Regions from separate parts of the Saccharopolyspora erythraea genome, predicted to be linked through region 1. Evidence: riboswitches for the same ligand, from Rfam matches in the RefSeq annotation. Region 1 holds a riboswitch; the other holds the start of a gene.
What was found. Region 1 has a riboswitch for cobalamin ahead of HUO13_RS29985 (putative cobaltochelatase). Riboswitches for the same ligand answer to the same signal wherever they lie in the genome.
Positions count from the first base shown of each region.

Region 2: linked by a shared signal. The riboswitch ahead of HUO13_RS06380 (ribonucleoside-diphosphate reductase subunit alpha) and the one ahead of HUO13_RS29985 (putative cobaltochelatase) in region 1 are both predicted to bind cobalamin.

Region 1 covers NZ_CP054839.1:6,712,882-6,717,292, reverse strand. The annotation lists gene HUO13_RS29995 (S1 family serine peptidase) at 1-547, shown strand, start outside; gene HUO13_RS29990 (GNAT family N-acetyltransferase) at 685-1,182, shown strand; cobalamin riboswitch at 1,492-1,673, shown strand; gene HUO13_RS29985 (putative cobaltochelatase) at 1,711-3,798, shown strand; gene cobO (cob(I)yrinic acid a,c-diamide adenosyltransferase) at 4,081-4,411, shown strand, end outside.
Region 2 covers NZ_CP054839.1:1,375,478-1,379,888, reverse strand. The annotation lists gene HUO13_RS06385 (glycoside hydrolase family 3 protein) at 1-1,363, opposite strand, end outside; cobalamin riboswitch at 1,494-1,697, shown strand; gene HUO13_RS06380 (ribonucleoside-diphosphate reductase subunit alpha) at 1,824-4,247, shown strand; gene HUO13_RS06375 (ribonucleotide-diphosphate reductase subunit beta) at 4,321-4,411, shown strand, end outside.

The sequences.
Region 1 (4,411 bases):
TTCGACCGGCAAGCCACGTCCGCTCGGCGGCCTTCGCGCGGTCGTCGGACGGTCCGACCTGCGGACGCAGGAGGGGGTCGTCAGTGCCGTCGACGCCGCGTGGGTCCACCCGCGGTACCAGGGTTTCGCCAGCGGGCACGACGTCGCGGTCCTGACGCTTCGGACCCCGGTGGACTACCGCGTCCTCCCGCTCGTCGGGCAGGGGGAGACCGCGCCGTACCAGACCGGGACGGTCGGCCGGGTCTACGGCTGGGGCCGCACGTCCGAGTCGGGGGCGCAGTCGTCGGTGCTGCGTTCCGTCGAGGTGCCTGTCACCCCGGACGCCGAGTGCGGCCGGGCTTACGCCGGCTTCGACCGGTCGTCGATGTTCTGCGCGGGCACGCCCGAGGGCGGGCGGGATGCGTGCGGGGGTGACTCGGGTGGCCCGTACGTGGTCAACGGGCGCCTGGTCGGGGTCGTGTCGTACGGCGTGGGCTGTGGACGGCCGGAGCAGCCGGGTGTCTACACGCGGCTGGCGACCTACGCCGGCGAGATCGCGGGAGCGTGAGGCGGCGGGCTTGGCGCTTCCGGTAGCCGGGGTGCGTGTGACCTGCGGCGGACTCATCCGCTGCGGAGGGTGTTGTTAGCAACTCCGAGTGCTCGTGGATGCGGTTGTCGGGGGTCGGTTGTGATATCCAGGTAAGGGTGACCCTTCAGCCTCTTGCGACCTCTGTGCACCGCGCCTACACGGCGGATCTCGATGCCGAAGACTTCTACCGGATGCTGCGGTTGCGCGTTGACGTCTTCGTGGTCGAGCAGGAGTGCCCTTACCCCGAGTTGGACGGTCGTGATCTGGAAACCACGACTCGCCACTTCTGGATCGATTCAGCAGATGGCTACGTGCTCGGCTACCTGCGGTTGCTGGAGGACCCCGACGGCACCTTCCGGATCGGCCGGGTCTGCACCGCCAAGAGCGCGCGCGGTCTCGGGCTCGCCCGCAAGCTGATGCGGGCCGCCGTCGCCGAGGTGCAGCGCGAGCCCGCGGTGCTCTCGGCGCAGACCTACGCGCTGGAGTTCTACCGCTCCTTCGGCTTCGTCGAGGATGGCGAGGAGTACCTGGAGGACGGGATTCCGCACATCGAGATGCGACGCGACCCGCGCACTCGCACCGCGAACCCGACGGTCGGCGGCGCGGCGAGGTAGCGGCGAGCGCGCCGGAGACGGTGCGTAGCTGCCGTGCCGGCGGATCGGGCTGCGACGAGCCCGACGCGGGCGGCCAGGTGGCGAGCGGCGGCAACCGGCGGAGCGGAGCCGAGCAGCCCTGGCGGGTTCGGGGAAGAGCGGTGTCCCGCGCGCGGGAGCGCCTTGGAACGGACTCCCTGATGCAGCCGTGTCCGATGCCCAGGACATGCACCGCCCCGGAAATGCCCTGCGCATCGCGCCGTTGACGGGCCGAGGCGATCCGCCGGAGTAGTGGTTCTCGTTACGCCGTGCCCTCGCCGGTGATCGCGGTCTGCGACGATGCACGGTGGTCAAAGCAAGGAGTGCGTCAGGAAGCCGGTTGGAGTCCGGCACGGCCGGCGCCACTGTGACCGGGGAGCGGACCTCCCCCGCGAGCCACCGGGGCGACCTGGGAAGGCCGGAGGGACGCGGCGAGCCGGGAGTCAGGACACTGCCACCCCTTGTTCCCACCACCCGGGGCGCCCGAGACCCGAGGAAGGAACTGCACGCATGACCGCTGTGCGCTACCCGTTCTCCGCCGTGGTCGGACACGACGACCTGCGGCTGGCCCTGCTGCTCAACGCGGTGCACCCGCGCATCGGCGGGGTCCTGGTCCGCGGCGAGAAGGGCACCGCCAAGTCGACCATCGTGCGCGCGCTGGCCGCGCTGCTGCCCGAGCTCGACGTGGTGCCGGACTGCCGCTTCGGCTGCGCACCGCTGGACGCCGACCCGCGGTGCCCCGACGGCCCGCACGACGGCACCGCCTCGTCGGTCCGCCCCGCGCGGCTGGTGGAGCTCCCGGTCGGCGCGACCGAGGACCGCCTGGTCGGCTCGTTGGACCTGGAGCGCGCCCTCACCGACGGCGTCCGCGCCTACCAGCCCGGTCTGCTCGCGGCCGCCCACCGCGGCGTTCTCTACGTCGACGAGGTGAACCTGCTGCACGACCACCTCGTCGACCTGCTGCTCGACGCCGCCGCGATGGGACGCGCGCATGTCGAACGCGAGGGTGTCTCGGTGGCCCACGCCGCCTCGTTCCTGCTCGTCGGCACGATGAATCCCGAGGAGGGCGAGCTGCGGCCGCAGCTGCTCGACCGGTTCGGCCTCACGGTCCACGTCACGGCCTCCCGCGACGTGCCGACGCGGACCGAGGTGGTGCGGCGGCGGCTGGCGTTCGAGGCCGACCCGGCTGGGTTCGCCCGCCGTTGGGAGGACGAGGACGCCGACCTGGCCAAGCGGATCGCCGCCGCCCGGGAACGGGTCGGCTCTGTGGTGCTGCCGGACTCCGAGCTGCGGCGGATCTCCGCGCTGTGCGCTGCCTTCGAGGTCGACGGCATGCGCGCCGACCTCGTGCTCGCCCGGACGGCGGTGGCGCACGCGGCCTGGCGCGGCGCTGAGTCGGTGGCCGAGGCCGACGTCGAGGCCGCCGCCCGTCTCGCGCTGCCGCACCGCAGGCGCCGCGACCCGTTCGACGAGCCCGGGGTGGAGGAGGAGCAGTTGCAGCAGGCGCTCTCCGATGCCGCCCAGCACGCGGACAACCCGCCGGAGGACGAGCGCGACGAGCAGTCCGGCGACGAGCGGGACGAGCAGTCCGGCGACGACGATCCGGATGAAGGCGGTCCGGGTGGCGCATCCGGCCCCGACGATGGCGGCCCGGACGACGACGGCCCGGACGGCGGTCCGGGTGGCGGTCAAGCCAGCCCGGAGGAGGGCGGTGAGCCGCGCCGCAAGGCCCCGTCGGAGCGTCCGCCCGCGCCGCCCGCGGCGGCGTTCCGGGCTCGGTTGCTGGAAGTGCCGGGTGTCGGTGAGGGAGCGCCCGGCAGGCGCTCGCGCTCGCGGTCGCGCACCGGCCGCGCCGTACGCGCTTCCACAGTGGACGGACATGGCATCCACCTGCCCGCGACGCTGAGCGCCGCGGCGCCGCATCAGTCCGCGCGCGGGCGCAGCGGTCCCGGGCTGGTGCTCCGCGGCCACGACGTGCGGCACGCCGTCCGCGAGGGCAGGGAAGGCAACCTGGTGCTGTTCGTGGTCGACGCGTCGGGGTCGATGGCGGCCCGCGAGCGGATGTCGGCAGTCAGCGGTGCCGTGCTCTCCCTGCTGCGCGACGCCTACCAGCGCCGGGACAAGGTCGGGGTGGTGACCTTCCGCGGCGACTCCGCTGAGGTGGCGCTGCCGCCCACGTCCTCTGTGGACACCGCTGCGGTCCGGATGCGGAGGTTGCGCACCGGCGGGCGCACGCCGCTGGCCGACGGACTGCTCAAGGCGCACAAGGTCATCGGTACCGAGCGCACGCGCGACCCGCGCCGCCGTCCGCTGCTGGTGCTGCTCACCGACGGCAAGGCGACGGTCCCACTGAGGTCCAATGTGGACGGACGTGCCCGCCGTGCGGTCGACGACGCGGTGCGCTCGGCGGGGCTGCTCGCCGACGCCGGTGTGGCCTCGGTCGTCGTCGACTGCGAGAACGGGATGGTGCGGCTGGGGCTCGCCGACCGGCTCGCCGGCGCGCTCTCGGCGCCGTGCCTGCGGCTGGAGGAACTGTCGGCCGACAACGTCGCCGGTGTCGTGCGCGCCGTGCGGGACGGCGGTTCGCGCGCGGCTTGATCTCGTTTTGATTACGAGATTGGAGATCTCGCGTACGGGTCTCGCAGGCCGGTTGGTACGGTGTTCGCGTCCACCTGACCCCCAGGGGTGGACCTGAAAAGTGCCCTCGCGCTCCCGGTAACCCCCAGGCTGGTTGAGCGCGAGGGCCTTTTCGTTCCCGGGGCAACCGCGGTCGCGCGGTCTGATCGTCCCGCTACCGCGTCCTGATGGCCTGGCTGCCGCGGACGGATGCCCCCCGACCGGGGCCGCTGAGATCGGCGCCACTTGGCTTAGGGTCGGAGCATGCCTCAGGGACAGCCATCGACAGTGCCAGCCGACGGACTGACGACTCGCCAGCGGCGCAACCGCCCGCTGGTCGTGGTGAACACCGGTGAGATGAAGGGCAAGTCGACCGCCGCGTTCGGCATGGCGCTGCGCGGCTGGAACCAGGGCTGGTCCATCGGGGTGTTCCAGTTCGTCAAGTCGGCCAAGTGGCGCGTCGGCGAGGAGTCGGCGTTCCGTGCGCTGGGCAAGCTGCATGACGAGACCGGCGAAGGCGGGCCGGTCGAGTGGCACAAGATGGGCGAGGGCTGGTCGTGGGCCCGGAAGAAGGGCAGCGAGGAGGACCACGCGG
Region 2 (4,411 bases), 2.9 Mb from region 1:
TCAAAACCGCCGTACCGCTCGGCATTTCGGATTTCCCCAGCCACAGCAACGTTTCCGTGCCACGCAGCTCGGAACCCAGCACTGCGCCGTCGGCTCCGACGAACTCCAGTCGCAGGCCGTTTCCCTCACCATCGGGGTCGCGCACGCGGTCATGCGGGACCGGGTCGAGGAGCCTGCGATGCCGGACTCCTCTGCGGAAAACCACCTCCGCGTCGGGCAACGCCGCGCGGACGCCGTCGAGCGGGGTGACCACGTGCGGCGGGCTGACGTGCGAAGAGCCACCGCCCTGAACCGCGGGCAGCACGGCGTTCTCCCCGATCACAGCGACCTTCCCGATCGGCGTGGGCAGCGGGAGCACGGGCTGGTCGTCGACGTTGGCGTTGCGCAGCAACACGAATCCCCGCGTCGCCAGCCGGCGGATCACCGGACGCGCGTCGTCGGGAGGACCCGATGCGTCCACTTCGGATTCGCCGTCCAATGCACCGGTCCGGGCCGCCAACCGCAGCAGCCGCAACACCTTGTCGTCCAGCAACTCCTCCGCGACCCGCCCCTCGCGAACCGCAGTCGCGAGTGCCCCGCCGCTCCACGGCCCGCCTGGCCCCGGCATGACGAGATCGAGCCCGCCGAGCGCGCACCGTTCGCAGTCGCGGGCGGCGAACCAATCCGAGACGTTGACGCCGTCCCACCCCCACTCGCCCTTGAGAATCCCGTTCACCAGCTCGGAGTTCTCGGTCATCGAGTACCCGTTGACCGAGTTGTAGGCGGTCATGACGGCCCACGGCCGCGCCTGCTCGACGATGCGCCGGAACGGCTCCAGGTAGACCTGCCGCAGCACCCGCGGCTCGACGACCGCGTCGTAGGTCATCCGCCCGGTCTCGCTGTCGTTGGCTACGAAGTGCTTGGGCGTCGCGGCGACACCGCGCGACTGAATGCCCGCGACCACCTGCGCACCGATCTCGCCCACCAGCAGGGGGTCCTCGGAGAAGTTCTCGAAATGCCTGCCACCGAAGGGACTCCGGTGCAGGTTCACCGTCGGCGCGAGGACCACGTGCACGCCCCTGCGCCGGGCCTCGTCGCCGAACAGCTCCCCGACCTGCCGCGCCGCGTCGACGTCCCAGGTGGCCGCCACCGCCGACGCCACCGGCAGCAGCAGCGAGGTGTCCCGCTCGTCCCACTTCGTCCCGCGCACGCCGTTCGGGCCGTCGGAGAGCACCATCCGGCGCAGCCCGATCTCGGGCATCGCGTGCAGGGTCCAGAACCCCGACCCGGTGAGCAGCCGAGCCTTCTGCTCGACGGTGAGCCCGGCGAGCAGGGAACGCAGCCTCGGCTCGTCCGGCTCCGGTCGATCAACGGCACCGCTCATGGCGAGGTCCTTTCCGTTGGGCCGCCGGCTGCGTGCGACCCAGGAGTGACCGCGACGCGACCCGCTGTCCATTCCACATCAAAGACACGCCGATATCTAGCCCGCCGCAAAGTGGACGAACCCAAGATGTAGTGTGTCCCGCGCCGATGGATCACCACGGAAGGTGAGGCAACAGGGAACCCGGTGCGAATCCGGGACTGCCCCGCAGCGGTGAACGGGAACGACCGTCGTGACCGGCTCCGGCCGGTACGGCACTGGGCGCGCACGCGCCCGGGAAGCCACGACCAGTAGGCCGCCCGTGAGTCCGAAGACCTGCCATCGGTGCGCGCACGAGGTGTGCGCGCTGTCCGGGGCCTCGAGGGCGGGTCGCGTGGACGACCGGCGACGCGTGCCGTCGCCGCGATCCCGCACGCCTCCGTGTTCCCGGGCCGGCCCTACGAGCACGTGAGGAGAAAGCGTCGTGACCGAAACGCTCACCGCACCCGCACCGAGCAGCGCACCCGACTGGGATCGGGTTTCGGCTGTGGTCCGGCAGGCGTGTGAGGGTCTGGGGGGAGTGTCGGCCGACGCCGTGCTCGACGAGGTCCGCCGCAACAGCTTCGACGGCATCAGCGCCGACGAGCTCGCGATCGCCCAGATCATGGCCGCCCGCACCATGGTGGAGGCCGAACCCAATTACTCCCAGGTCACCGCCCGGCTGCTGCTGGACCGGCTGCGCCGCGAGGCCCTGACCTACCTGGCCGGGTGGCCCGACGACGCCGACCAGGAGCAGATGCGCGAGCGCTACGCGCCCTACTTCCGCGACTACGTCGCGCGCGGCGTCGAGCTGGGCCAGCTCGACCCCGAGCTGGCGTCCTTCGACCTGGACCGGCTGGGGGCCGCGCTGCTGCCTGAGCGCGACATGTCCTTCGGCTTCCTCGGCCTGCAGACCCTCTACGACCGGTACTTCCTGCACCACGACGGGACCCGCTACGAGCTGCCGCAGGCGTTCTTCATGCGGGTGGCGATGGGTCTGGCGCTGCGGGAGGACGACCGCGAGGCGCGGGCGGTGGAGTTCTACCGGCTGCTGTCGTCGTTCGACTTCATGTGCTCGACTCCGACGCTGTTCAACTCCGGCACCACCCGGCCGCAGCTGTCGTCGTGCTTCCTGACCACCGTGGACGACGACCTGCACGGCATCTTCCACTCCATCAGCAACAACGCGATGCTGTCGAAGTACGCGGGCGGGCTGGGCAACGACTGGACCCCGGTGCGCGGCATCGGCGCGCACATCAGGGGCACCAACGGCCAGTCCCAGGGCGTCGTGCCGTTCCTCAAGATCGCCAATGACACCGCGGTGGCGGTGAACCAGGGCGGCAAGCGCAAGGGCGCGGTCTGCGCATACCTGGAGACCTGGCACATCGATGTCGAGGAGTTCCTCGACCTGCGCAAGAACACCGGCGACGACCGGCGTCGCACGCACGACATGAACACCGCGAACTGGGTGCCGGACGAGTTCATGCGCCGCGTCGAGGCCGATGAGACGTGGACGCTGTTCTCCCCGGACGAGACGCCTGACCTGCACGATCTCTACGGCACGGCGTTCGCCGAGCGCTACCGCGACTACGAGCAGGCCGCCGAGCGGGGCGAGATCAAGGTCTATCGGCAGGTCCGTGCGGTGGAGTTGTGGCGGCGGATGCTGACGATGCTGTTCGAGACCGGGCACCCGTGGATCACGTTCAAGGACCCGTGCAACCTGCGCTCGCCGCAGCAGCACGCGGGTGTTGTCCACTCGTCGAACCTGTGCACCGAGATCACGTTGAACACCAGCCGTGACGAGGTCGCGGTGTGCAACCTCGGGTCGATCAACCTCGCGCGTCACGTCACCGCCGACGGCATCGACCACGAGCGGCTCGAGCGCACGACCCGGACCGCGGTGCGGATGCTGGACAACGTGATCGACATCAACTTCTACACGATCCCCGAGGCGCGGCACTCGAACCTGCGGCACCGGCCGATCGGTCTGGGGTTGATGGGCTTTTCGGATGCGTTGTTCGTGCAGCGGATTCCGGTGTCGTCGCAGGCGGCGGTGGAGTTCGCCGACCGCAGCATGGAGGAGATCTCCTACCACGCGATCTCGGCCTCGGCCGAGTTGGCGGCCGAGCGCGGCAGGTACGAGTCGTTCGAGGGTTCGCTGTGGAGCCAGGGCGTGCTGCCGATCGACTCGCTGGCGCTGCTGGAGCAGGCCCGCGACGGCCAGGTCGAGCTGGATCGGACGACGACCCGGGACTGGAGCGCGTTGCGGGAGCGGGTGCGTGCGGTGGGCATGCGCAACTCCAACGTGATGGCGATCGCGCCGACCGCGACCATCGCCAACATCTGCGGCGTGGGGCAGTCCATCGAGCCGATCTACCGCAACCTGTACGTGAAGTCGAACATGTCCGGCGACTTCACCGTGGTCAACCCGCACCTGGTCGCCGACCTCAAGGCGGCGGGGCTGTGGGACGAGGACATGATCGCCGACCTGAAGTTCCACGACGGCTCGCTCGGCCCGATCAGCCGCATCCCCGGCGAGCTGAAGGAGCTCTACGCCACGGCGTTCGAGGTCGAGCCGCGCTGGCTGGTGGAGGCCGCCGCGCGCAGGCAGAAGTGGATCGACCAGGCGCAGTCGCTGAACCTGTATGTCGCCGCGCCCAGCGGCCGCAAGCTCGACGAGCTGTACCGGCTGGCGTGGCGCCAGGGGCTCAAGACCACCTACTACCTGCGGTCGACCAGCGCGACGCACGTGGAGAAGAGCACCCTGCGCGGCACCGACGGCAAGCTCAACGCCGTGCCCACCACCCCGGTCGCCCCGGCGGCGCAGGCCTGCTCGGTTGAGGACCCCGACTGCGAAGCCTGCCAGTGACCGATCCCGGTCGTGCCGGAACACGCGTCCGGCACGACCGGTCACCCGAACCGTTGAAAGGGGGAGTTTCCTGATGACTGCCGATTCCGTGACCGGGCCGAGTGCCACCGGGCTGGGTGAGATCGACCGCGACGCCGGCCGCGTGGACGTCGCCGAGAAGGCGA